One region of the Erwinia sp. 9145 genome, then DNA from elsewhere that is predicted to be linked to it. Evidence: predicted binding sites of a transcription regulator. Region 1 holds the regulator's gene; each other region holds the start of a gene.

Evidence for each region. Region 1 encodes LexA, which represses DNA repair genes until DNA is damaged. Its sites were predicted from a motif close to TNCTGTATGTACATACAGNA; they were not measured.
Region 2: a site for LexA is predicted at 1,809-1,828, ahead of dinB (DNA polymerase IV). Genes of this name have one in related genera too.
Region 3: a site for LexA is predicted at 2,324-2,343, ahead of dinG (ATP-dependent DNA helicase DinG). Genes of this name have one in related genera too.

Annotation. Positions count from the first base shown of each region.
Region 1 covers NZ_JQNE01000001.1:72,855-77,073, reverse strand. The annotation lists gene zur (zinc uptake transcriptional repressor Zur) at 1-217, shown strand, start outside; gene FA91_RS00345 (CsbD family protein) at 314-523, opposite strand; gene dinF (MATE family efflux transporter DinF) at 762-2,081, opposite strand; gene lexA (transcriptional repressor LexA) at 2,187-2,795, opposite strand; gene FA91_RS00330 (diacylglycerol kinase) at 2,903-3,271, opposite strand; gene plsB (glycerol-3-phosphate 1-O-acyltransferase PlsB) at 3,400-4,219, shown strand, end outside.
Region 2 covers NZ_JQNE01000001.1:709,846-714,064, forward strand. The annotation lists gene lpcA (D-sedoheptulose 7-phosphate isomerase) at 1-88, shown strand, start outside; gene FA91_RS03465 (class II glutamine amidotransferase) at 135-902, shown strand; gene dpaA (peptidoglycan meso-diaminopimelic acid protein amidase) at 873-1,604, opposite strand; gene dinB (DNA polymerase IV) at 1,843-2,898, shown strand; gene pepD (beta-Ala-His dipeptidase) at 2,940-4,219, opposite strand, start outside.
Region 3 covers NZ_JQNE01000001.1:1,229,944-1,234,162, forward strand. The annotation lists gene FA91_RS06145 (Ail/Lom family outer membrane beta-barrel protein) at 1-481, shown strand, start outside; gene FA91_RS06150 (DUF3750 domain-containing protein) at 659-1,456, shown strand; gene FA91_RS06155 (Ail/Lom family outer membrane beta-barrel protein) at 1,635-2,219, shown strand; gene dinG (ATP-dependent DNA helicase DinG) at 2,367-4,219, shown strand, end outside.

The DNA.
Region 1 (4,219 bases):
GATCTGCGATCGCTGCGGCTCCGTGGCTGAACAGCATGCGGATGGCGTTGAAGAGATATTGAAAACGCTGGCGCTAAAATCAGGTTTTGTACTGGCGCATAGCGTAATAGAAGCGCATGGTTTGTGCGGAGAGTGTACAGTTGTTGAAAGCTGCACCGATCGTAAAGAGTGCAAGCATGATCACAAGGAATGGGTGTCAAAGAAACGCGGGCGCTGAGAAATTCGGGACGATAAGAGGGATTAAGCGGCACTGTCCATGTGCCAGGGTAGGAGTATCATCCTGAAACGCTTAAATGAGTGTCAATCAGGGCTGTCAGAAACGATGGTTGTTGTGGGTTTCCCATTCGCTTAATTCTTTTTCAGCCTGGTCTTTTCCATAACCGTAACGCTCCTGAATTTTACCAACCAGCTGATCGCGTTTGCCTTCAACAATAGTCATATCATCGTCGGTCAGCTTGCCCCATTTCTCTTTCACTTTACCTTTCAACTGTTTCCAGTTACCGCCGGCTTCGTCTTTATTCATCTTGTCTCTCCTCGACCTTAGGTGTTGTCCGCTTAAGTGATATCGTTTTAGCAATAATGCAAAAGCAAGATAATTCGCTTTAAATGCCTAACGTACAGATAATTGTAGTAGAAGATGAGAAATTTTCCGCCCAACCCGAGTGGATTACTCTTATTCCGCCATCAATCCTGTGGCAAAAATGAAAAAAGACAGGCAGATCAGCCGCTAACGAAACGGCAACAACATGTAAAAAAATGTGTCAGGAAAGCCACGTGCCGTTTTGCCAGTGTCGCCGCCAGATCCCCCACAGCACCACTCCTCGCAGAACAAGAAAAACGGTTAACGCCAGCCATAAGCCGTGATTACCTAACAGCGGCACGCTGGTCAGCGCCAACCCGTAACCCAATGCGGCAACCGCCATTCCATTGCGCATTTCGCTGGCGCGCGTGGCGCCGATAAACATCCCGTCCAGCAGATAGCACCACACGCCGCATACGGGCAGGATGATTTGCCAGATAAGGTAGTTATCTGCCTGCTGTTGTAGTTCAGGAATCGATGTAAGCAGCGCGACGATATTTGTCCCGACAACGGCATAGAAAAGTGAGAAAGCCAGCGCAACCATGCCCGCCTGGCGGCAGGCCGAACGCCATACCAACAGCAGTTGTCTGCCGTCGCGGGCGCCTACGGCTTCGCCGGAGCAGGCTTCTACGGCATAGGCAAATCCGTCAAGCGCGTAGGCGGTAAAGGTCAGGAACATCAGCAATACCGCATTAACCGCCACCACTTCGCCCCCCAGGCGGGCGCCGATAATGGTCAGCGACATAAAGCAGAGTTGCAGCAGCAGCGAGCGCAGCATGATATCGCGGTTCAGGCGCAGCAGTCGGCGAACATTGCCTCGCCAGGCCGTTTTTAACAACGGCAGCCTAATGCCGCGCAATTTCAACACCTTCACAACCATCAACAGGCCGATGGCCAGCGTGCAGTATTCTGCGATAACCGTCGCTGTCGCGGCGCCCTGTACGCCCATGTTGAGCCCCAGCACCAGCCAGAGGTCGAGGACGATATTCACCAGGTTGCCTGTAATGAGCAAAATTATCGGTGCACGCGCATACTGCACGCCCAGTAGCCATCCCAGCAAAACTAAATTAGCCAGCGTTGCCGGGGCGCTCAGCCAGCGGATGTTCATAAAGAGTGCAGCCTGATGCAGAACGTCGCGTTCACCGCCGACCAGTTTTAATGCCAGGTGGGTGAGAGGAGATTTGAATAAGATGAAGGCAAAACCTGCCATAAAGGCTATCAGCAGCGGTTGCATCAGCGCGCGTGCCAGCGCGGTTTTATCGCCGGAACCCAATGCCTGAGCGGTCAATCCTGTTGTGCTCATGCGCAAAAAAAGCAGCAGCATGAACAGAAAACTGGTTGCCGTGGTGCCTATTGCCACGCCGCCAAGGTAGGTAGGGCTGTCAAGATGGCCGATAACGGCTGTATCCACCAGTCCAAGAAGAGGAACGGTGATGTTCGAGAGGATCATCGGCAGCGCCAGCCGCCAGAGGTGTTTATCAGAGGAGGTGAAGAATCGCATCGGTTTCCACTACGCGACAGACGATAAAACTGCTCGCTGGCCGGGGCAAGTCAGCGAGCAGGCGGGGCGCACGCGCTATTCATCATAACGCGTTAATGAAGTCGGTCAGAGCCAGTTGCCGTTACGAATAACACCGACGGCCAGCCCTTCAATAGAGAGCGTCTGCTGGCGTAAATCGACCACGATAGGTTCAAACTCATTGTTTTCTGGCAGAAGATGAACAATGTTGCCCTGTTTTTTCAGGCGCTTAACGGTGACTTCATCGTCAATACGCGCCACGACCACCTGGCCGTTACGCACATCCTGCGTTTTGTGCACCGCCAGCAGGTCGCCATCCATAATGCCAATGTCTTTCATCGACATACCGGCAACGCGTAGCAAAAAGTCGGCGCCCGGTTTGAACAGATCGGGATCAACCTGGTAGCGCCCTTCAATGTGCTCCTGCGCCAGTAGTGGCTCACCGGCGGCCACGCGACCGATGAGCGGCAACCCTTCTTCTTCTTCCATCATCAGACGGATACCGCGCGATGCGCCAGAAATGATTTCAATCACGCCTTTACGCGCCAGCGCCTTCAGGTGCTCTTCCGCCGCGTTAGGAGAACGAAAACCCAGCCGGGCTGCGATTTCTGCCCGCGTTGGCGGCATGCCGGTCTGATTAATGTGGTCGCGAATCAGGTCGTAGACCTGCTGCTGCCTTACCGTTAGTGCTTTCATTCCGCCCCCTGGTTGTTTATACAGTCGACTGTGAGTATATACAGGTATTTGCTGATTGAAAACCCAAAATATGGGAAATAACAGCGCGTTGTCAAAATCTGGAAAGATTATCGCATTTGCGGTATTAACAGCATTGCCCACACGAAGAGCGCAAACAGAATGGTTAACAGCACCGCCGCTGAGCCCATATCCTTTGCACGGCCCGATAGCGGATGAAATTCACTGCCAATGCGGTCGACGACGGCTTCAATCGCGCTGTTGAGGATTTCCACTATGATGACCAGCACCACGGAACCAATCAGCATCACGCGCGTAATGGCATCCACGTCCAGCCAGCAGGCAATGGCGATAGCCACAACGGCGGCAATCGCCTCCTGACGAAATGCCGCTTCATGACGCCAGGCGGCGCTCAGCCCCTTCCAGGAGTAGCCGGCCGCTTTAATGATCCGGGTCAAGCCGGTGACGTTATTTGCCATGTTCAGGGAACCCTTTGAGATATTTAACGTCAATGTCCCGGTGGCGCACAAATTGCAACACCACAGATTTCACTGGCGCTTTCTGGTATGCTTGCGGCGCTTTGCTAACAAGAGGCTTCATGTTGTCTATGTCAGGTTGGCGTAAATTATATTATAACCTATTGAATTTACCTGTAAAAATACTGGTAAAGAGTAAGGCGATACCCGCCGAGCCGATTACGGAACTGGGGCTGGATACGTCGCGCCCTATTATGTATGTGCTGCCGTACGATTCAAAGGCTGATTTGCTGGCGCTGCGCGAACAGTGCCGTAAAGAAGATCTTCCCGATCCGTTAGAACCGCTGGAAATTGACGGTGCCGTACTGCCCCGCCATGTGTTTATTCACGATGGCCCGCGCGTTTTTCCTTACTTCGTGCCCAATCTTGAATCCGTAAAACTTTTCCATGAGTATCTGGATTTGCACCGCAGCAATCCGCTGCTGGATGTGCAGATGGTGCCGGTCTCGGTCATGTTTGGCCGTGCGCCGGGCCGTGAAGTTCAGGGTGATGAGCAGCCGCATCTGCGGGTGCTGAACGGCATTCAAAAATTCTTTGCCGTCCTGTGGCTGGGCCGCGACAGCTTTGTGCGTTTTTCGCCGATCCTGTCGCTGCGCCGCATGGCGACCGAGCACGGCACCGATAAAAGCATTGCGCAAAAGCTGGCGCGCGTGGCGCGCATGCATTTCGCCCGCCAGCGCCTGGCGGCCATTGGCCCCCGACTGCCGGTCAGGCAGGATCTGTTCAGCAAGCTGCTCCAGTCAAAGGCCATTGCCAAGGCCGTTGAGGACGAAGCGCGCAGTAAAAAAATCTCTCATGAGAAAGCGCAACAGAATGCGATTGAGCTGATGGAAGAGGTGGCGGCGGACTTCTCTTACGAAGCCATTCGCCTGACCGATCGCATCATGGGCT
Region 2 (4,219 bases), 640 kb from region 1:
CTTCGGTTACGCCGATCGTATTCAGGAGATCCATATCAAAGTGATCCATATCCTGATGCTGCTGGTTGAAAAAGAGATGGTTAAATAATCCTTTTGCCGCCCCGTGCGCGGGGCATTGTTTGCGAGGTAGCGCTATGTGCGAACTGCTCGGGATGAGCGCGAACGTTCCGACCGATATCTGCTTCAGCTTTACCGGGCTGGTTCAGCGCGGCGGAGGAACCGGCCCGCATAAGGACGGCTGGGGCATTACCTTTTATGAGGGAAAAGGCTGTCGCACATTCAAAGATCCTCAGCCCAGCTTCAACTCGCCTGTTGCGCGCCTGGTGCAGGAGTATCCGATTAAATCCTGCTCGGTGGTGGCGCACATTCGTCAGGCCAATCGCGGCAAGGTGTCGCTGGAAAACACGCATCCGTTTACGCGCGAGCTGTGGGGGCGTAACTGGACGTTCGCACACAACGGCCAGCTAAAAGGCTACCGACGTCTTGATACCGGGCAGTTCCGTCCCGTCGGGGAAACCGACAGCGAACACGCTTTTTGCTGGCTGCTGCACCAGCTGACCCTGCGCTATCCGCGCACGCCGGGCAACTGGCCGGCGGTTTTTCGCTACATTGCCGAACTGGCGGCGGAGCTGCGTAAAAAGGGCGTGTTTAATATGCTGCTGTCGGATGGACAATTTCTGATGACGTACTGCTCAACCAATCTGTTCTGGATCACCCGGCGGGCACCGTTCGGCAAGGCGACGTTGCTGGATCAGGATGTGGAAATTGATTTTCAGAAGCAGACCACGCCGAACGACGTGGTCACGGTAATCGCGACTCAGCCGCTGACCGCTAACGAAACCTGGCACAAAATTGCGCCAGGCGACTGGACGTTATTTTGTCTCGGTGAGCGCCAACGCTGAGCGATCCGTAAAGGTACTGCCTGCGCTGCCCATCACGTAGCGACCGTCGCTAACGCTGACAGCAGGTGGCAGGCGCGTTTTTACAAACTGCGCGTAGCCCGGCTGAAGCTGCCGCCAGAAACTGTAGTAGACCGAGTTGCGGTGGCGTTGCAGGTTGCTGTCGGTCATGCGGAACGGGTAAATGCTGACGTCCACGCGTGGCTGACCGTTACGCAGCGCTGCTTCCACGTAGCGATAAATATCTTCAATGTAGGTATCGGTCATCGCATAGCAGCCGATAGAGACGCAGCTGCCGTGGATCATCAGGTACTTACCTTCGTAACCCTGCTGGCGATCGTATTCATTGGGGAAGCCAACGTTGATCGCGCGATAAAAGCGGCTGTCCGGCTTCAACTGGGAAAGCCCGACGCTGTAGAATCCTTCCGGGCTTTTAAAATCACCCTGACGTCGCTTTGGCCCCAGGCCACCGGAAAAATTACAGATCCGATAGCTGTCGATCAAACGATACTCGGTGCCGATTTTGCCATACAGCTCAAGCGTGCGCTCTTCTTTGAAGATCTGAATATAGACAGGCGTGCCAAGTAACTGTTTCTTTAATTCTTTGCTGACCGGAGCCAGCGGCAGAACCGGTGCGGTCGGTTCGCTGGCAAAAACAACGGCTGGCATTAAAAACATCGCAAACAGCAGTGCGATTTTGCCCATTCTGTTTCCCTTAAAAGAGGGTTGGAGACAGCGTCGGAGACGCCTTTAACTGGCAATATAGGAAAAGTCCTTAATTGCAGCGCCACATTAGCATTGTCTGTTTTTTTATCAAGAGAGCGACGGTGAAAATACGCATAAAAAGCGATCAAAAATCCCTGCCGCTGCGCTTTGACGTTGCACTGAGAGATTGAAAACGGTCTGATTAACTGTATACTTATCCAGTGATGACGGAGGGGGCATGCGCAAGATCATTCACGTTGATATGGACTGCTTTTTTGCCGCAGTAGAAATGCGTGACGATCCTGCGTTGCGCAATATTCCCATTGCTATCGGGGGCAGCCATCTCAAGCGCGGCGTCATCAGCACCGCAAATTACCCGGCGCGAAAATATGGCGTACACAGCGCGATGTCCACGGCGATGGCGCTGAAGCTTTGCCCTCACCTGAAAGTGATCCCCGGTCGCTTTGACGCCTATAAAGAGGCCAGCGCGCACATTCGTGAAATCTTTTCCCGTTTTACCTCGCTGATTGAACCGCTTTCTTTGGATGAAGCCTATCTGGACGTGTCCGACAGCCATCACTGTCGGGGCTCGGCCACGCTTATCGCGCAGGAGATCCGCCGCACCATCGCCCATGAGCTGAACCTGACCGCCTCCGCAGGCATCGCGCCGGTCAAATTCCTCGCCAAAATCGCCTCCGATCTTAACAAGCCTGACGGACAATATGTCATCACGCCGGACGAGATGGCGCCGTTTCTGCTGACGCTGCCGCTGGCGAAAATTCCCGGCGTCGGCAAAGTGACGGCAAAGAAGCTGGAGGAGATGGGGCTGCTCTCCTGCGGCGACGTGCAGAAAACCGACCTGGCCACGCTGTTAAAACGCTTCGGGAAATTTGGTCGGGTCATCTGGGAGCGCAGTCACGGTATCGACGAGCGGGCGGTGATCACCGAGCGCCTGCGCAAATCTCTCGGCGTTGAACGCACGCTGTCGGAAGATATCCATAGCTGGGAAGCCTGTCTGGAAATTATCGATTTTCTCTATGAAGAGCTGGAACGGCGACTGGAGAAGATCAAGCCGGACAAGCTGATTGCCCGTCAGGGCGTGAAGCTGAAGTTCAACGATTTCCAGCAAACCACCCAGGAGCACGTCTGGCCGGTACTGAATAAAGACGACATGATTGCGGTGGCAAAGAAAACCTGGGAGGAGCGGCGTGGCGAGCGCGGGGTCAGGCTGGTCGGGCTGCACGTTACGCTGCTCGATCCTCAACTGGAGAGGCAACTGCTGCTGGGGCTGTAAAAACCGGCGTCTGCCTCATAGCCGACGCCGGTTGGCACGATCTACTTCGCGGGGATCGCCTTCAGCAGGGCGGTCAGCAGCTGCCAGTACAGGCCGACGCTTGCGATATGCACCTGCTCATCCGGCGAGTGAGGGCCGGTGATGGTCGGGCCGATAGAAACCATATCCATGTCCGGATACGGTTTTTTGAACAGCCCGCACTCCAGTCCGGCGTGGATCACCTGAATGTTCGGCGTCCTGTCAAACAGCTTCTTATAGGTGTCGCTCACCAGCGCCATCATCGGTGAGGAGGCATCCGGCTGCCACCCGGGGTAGCTGCCTTTGGCGACGGTTTTCGCACCAGCCAGTTCGCCCAGCGCGGTGAGCGTCTCGACCAGGTACTCTTTACCGCTGTCGATCAGTGAGCGAACCAGACTGTTGATTACCGCCTGGTTCTCCTCCAGCTTGACCACGCCGACGTTCAGCGAGGTTTCCACCACGCCTTTCATCACGTCTGAGTTGCGGATCACGCCGTTTGGCGTGCTGTTCAGCAGCGCAATAAACGCATCGCGGCTGACGTCGGTCAGCGCCTGGCCGGAAGCCGCGACGTTCTCGACCACCAGGTTTATATTCTTCTCTTTCAGGCTCAGCTCGTTTTGCAGCGTTTCCAGATAGCTCAGCGCTGCGCTTTTCAACTGATCGATCTTATCGGCAGGAACGGCAAGCGAGGCGATAGCTTCACGCGGAATAGCGTTACGCAGCGTACCGCCGGTAAAATCGACCAGACGCAGATCCAACGTCTTCGCATGGGCAAACAGGAAGCGCGCCAGCAGCTTGTTGGCGTTGCCAAGTCCGACGTGAATATCGCAGCCGGAGTGGCCGCCTTTCAGCCCCTTCAGGATGAGCTGAATATGCTGATAACCCGCCGGGACGGCTTCACGCTCCACCGGCAGCGTGGCGGTAAAGTCGATGCCACCCGCGCAGCCCATGTAGATCTCGCCCTCTTCTTCAGAGTCGGTATTGATCAGGATCTCTGACTGAAGCCAGCCGGGCTGGAGGCCAAACGCGCCGACCATGCCGGTCTCTTCGGTCATGGTCAACAGCACTTCAAGCGGGCCGTGTTCGACGTTTTTGTCCGCCAGCACCGCCAGCGCGGAAGAGAGGCCAATGCCGTTGTCGGCGCCAAGCGTGGTGCCGCGTGCTTTCACCCATTCGCCATCCACCCACGGCTGAATCGGATCTTTGGTGAAATCGTGCACGGTGTCGTTATTCTTCTGCGGCACCATATCAAGATGCGCCTGCAACGCCACAGGCTTCAGGTTTTCCAGACCGCGGGTTGCCG
Region 3 (4,219 bases), 1.2 Mb from region 1:
GAAAAAGTTAATTATTGCCGGGATGATGATGTCTGGCGTCCTGTTTTCAATGCCGGTATCTGCTGAAAGCCAGACTATTTCTCTGGGTTATGCGCAGAGTGAAGTGGAAGATTTTAAAGATATCAGCGGCATCAGCGCGAAGTATCGCTATGAAGGAAACGCCTCAGCGGTGGGATTGATTGGCTCGTTTAACTGGCTGTCGGGCGAAAAAAGCAACGTTAACGTAAGGCACTACGCATTAATGCTCGGCCCGGCCTGGCGCCTTAACGATCTGTTCAGTCTGTATGCCACCGGCGGCGTCAGCTGGAGCCGTGCCACCTTTGGCAGCTATGGATCCGAGAGCAAATCCGCTTTTGCCTGGGGTGCTGGCGCGCAGTTCGATGTGACTCATAATATCGCCATTGATGTCGGTTACCAGGGCGGTGATATTTTTGATTCATCCAGCCACGGTTTCAACCTTGGCGTAGGCTATCGTTTCTGAGGCCACCACGGAGCCTCAGGGCTCCTTCTTTTTACCAATAATGCCGCGCCCCGGAATAGAGGTTGAAGGTTTGCGCCGCTTTCAGTAAGGTCTTTCGAACGTATTTCACGCAATCTTCTCCACGTCACCCGGTTGTCATCACCTCTTTGCCCGCTATAGCGCGCGGAAAACGGAACTATGGTCTGTCTGAAAGTATGTAGCCTTGCTTTTATCTGTATTCTCCTGCTTTCCTTCGGGCAGAGTTATGTAAAAGCCACCCACAGCGGCGTCAAAATTACCGGCGGCGACTGGGCCACGGCCCGACGCGACTCTGCCGGCATCGCGCCCGATCCCGTCGCGTTAAAAGATACCGCGATTGTGCAGGTTTATACGGCCACCACGTTCGGCTGGCGCGGCCTGTTCGCGGTACATCCGTGGATCATCTTCAAAAGAGCCGGAGAAACGCGCTTCAGCCGCTATGAAGTGATCAGTTGGGGCAGCAACAACGTTGTGCGGCGAAACTACGCGCTGCCGGATGGCTACTGGTTTGGCGCGCGTCCGGGGCTGCTGCTGGAACACCGCGGCAGCGCTGCCGAAGCGATGATCCCGCACATTGAGGCGGCGATAAAAAGCTATCCGTGGCCGCACACCTATCGCGTCTGGCCGGGGCCGAACAGCAATACGTTTCTGGCCCACATTGGTCGGGAAGTGCCTGCGCTGAAGCTGGATATGCCTGCGAACGCCATTGGTAAAGATTTCCGGCCCCTGACGCGCCCCGTTGGGCTGCCGCCGTCCGGACGCGGCGTACAGCTCTCCCTGTTTGGCATAGCGGGCGTGACCCTGGGTATTGAAGAGGGCATTGAACTGAACCTGCTGAGCCTGAACCTGGGCGTGGACGTGAAGTCGCCCGCGCTGCGGCTGCCTTTTATTGGTCGTTTAGGGGTGGATAAATCGCCGGCAACACCGCTGACTGATAAACCGGTTGTGCGTAATTAATCCGGTGACGGTGAAAAGAGAGAACGGGCCAGAAATAATAAATTAAGCGACAGAATTAGTAGTTAATAAAGACAGATTATCATTAATCTGTCTTTTTTTTGGTTATTTGATCTGTATTAAATATTATTACGCCAAACAGACTGTTTCCGGCGAAAATATAAAATGCAACGATGGTACAATGTTGGTTGGCATTCTACTCATCGCATTTAGCCATACAGAAGTAAACTGCGTTTATTATCGCGCGGATAGCGCATTAATGGATTTAATTAAGGACGATTTCATGAAGAAAACGGCATTGACTCTACTTGTGGCCGCTGCGGCTGCTCTCGCCACGCCTGCTCTGGCAGACAATCACACCTACACCCTCGGCTATGCGCAGAGTGAAGTAAATCACTTTACGGATATTCAGGGCATGGCGTTGAAATACCGTTATGAAAAAAGCGCGTCGCCCGCCGGTGTGATTGCCTCTTTTATCTGGATGCAGGGTGATAAAGAACAGGGCAAATTAGAGCGCTATTCTTTACTGGTTGGGCCGGCCTGGCGGCTGAATGATTATGTCAGCCTTTATGCTAATGGCGGCGTAAGCTGGAATACATTCAAGGACAGATATGATAATAGCGATTCAAAGAACGCGTTTGCTTACGGTACAGGCGCGCAGTTCAATCCGGTGGATACGCTGGCAATCGATGTCGGCTATCAGGCGGGTAAAGCGTTTGGATTAACAACGCGCGGCGTTAATATCGGCATCGGCTATCGTTTCTGATCTCTCCCGCCCCGATGAAAATCGTCGGGGCGCTTCACCTGTCTGTGTAACCCCCCACGCAATAATTTAACCCTGGGTGATAAGAAGGCTGACGTCGGCCCCTGTACTGTGTAAAAATACAGGCCATTCTGATCAAAAGTGGTTGTTATGGCGCTTACTGCCGCGTTAAAAACGCAAATTGCGGAGTGGTACAAAACGCTCCAGCAGCAAATTCCCGACTTTATCTCCCGTGCGCCGCAGCGACAGATGATCGCCGAGGTGGCAAAAACGCTCGCGGGTGAAGAAGGGCGCCATCTTGCCATTGAGGCTCCCACCGGCGTGGGAAAAACGCTCTCTTATCTGATCCCCGGCATTGCCGTCAGCCGTGCGGAAGAGAAGCCGCTGGTGGTCAGCACCGCCAACGTGGCGCTTCAGGATCAGATTTTCAGCAAAGACCTGCCGATGCTGAAAAAACTCATTCCCGACCTGCGATTCACCGCCGCCTTTGGACGCGGTCGCTACGTCTGCCCGCGCAATCTTTCCGCGCTGGCGACTGATGAAGAGAAGCAGGGCGATCTGCTACTGTTTCTGGATGACGACATGACCGCCAGCAAAGACGAACGCGCGCTCTGCACCTCGCTGGAAACATCGCTCAACCGACATCAGTGGGATGGCCTGCGCGATCACTGCGACGCGTCAATTGAAGAGTCGCTCTGGCAGCGTTTAAGTACTGACCGGGCGAACTGCCTGGGCGCTAACTGCCACTGGTTTCGCGAATGCCCGTTTTACGTGGCGCGGCGCGAGATCGAACAGGCGGACGTGGTGGTCGCGAATCATGCGCTGGTGATGGCGGCGCTGGAGAACGAGTCGGTGCTGCCGCCGCCGAAAAATTTGCTGCTGGTGCTCGATGAGGGACATCATCTTCCCGATGTCGCCCGTGACGCGCTGGAGATGAGCGGCGATATCACGCCCGGCTGGACGGTGCTTCAGCTCGATCTCTTTTGCCGCCTGGTGGAGCAGTGCATGGCGCAGTTCCGGCCGAAAAAACCGCCTGCGCTCAGCCATCCTGATAAGCTTAAAGCCCATTGCGAAGAGGTGCGCGAACAGCTTCAGATGCTGTCGACGCTTATGACGCAGTGGCTACCGGCAGATAACCACGAAGGCGAATACCGCTTTGAGATGGGGCTGCTGCCGGATGAAATTCTGACGATATGCGCGCGCCTGTTCAAATTAAGCGACGGGCTGCGCGGTCTGGCGGAAGCGCTGCTGAACGATCTCAGTGAAAAATCGGGCCAGTTTGATGTGGTTCGGCTGCACCGCACGCTTATTCAGATCAACAAAGCGCTGGGCTGGTTTGAGGCAAGCACTAAGCTATGGCGGCTGGCGGCGATGACGCAGGCATCCGGCGCGCCGGTGTCAAAATGGGTACAGCGGGAGATCCGCGAAGGCAGCGCGCATCTGCTGTTTCACTGCGCGGGAATTCGCGTCAGCGAGCAGTTGGAAAAGCTGCTGTGGCGTAAAATTCCGCACGTGGTGGTGACTTCAGCAACGCTGCGTTCGCTGAACAGCTTTCAACGGCTACAGGAGATGTCCGGCCTGCGCGAAGAGATCGGGGATCGTTTTGTTGCGCTCGATTCGCCGTTCAACCATCCTCAACAGGGAAAACTGTTGATCCCGCTGATGCGCAATGAGCCGACGCTGGCGACTGAGGCACAGCATCTGGCGGAGATGGCGCATTTTTTTCGCCAGCAGATCAAAGAGGCGAAGCACAAAGGACTGCTGGTGCTGTTCGCCAGCGGCCGCGCGATGCAGCAGTTCCTGGCGTTTCTGCCGGAACTGCGGCTGATGATGCTGGTGCAGGGCGACAAGCCGCGCCCGGCGCTGGTGGCGCTGCATCGCAAGCGGGTGGAGCAGGGCGAAACCAGTATTCTGGTCGGCCTGCAATCTTTTGCCGAAGGGCTGGATTTAAAAGGCGACCTGTTGTCACAGGTGCATATTCATAAAATTGCTTTTCCGCCGGT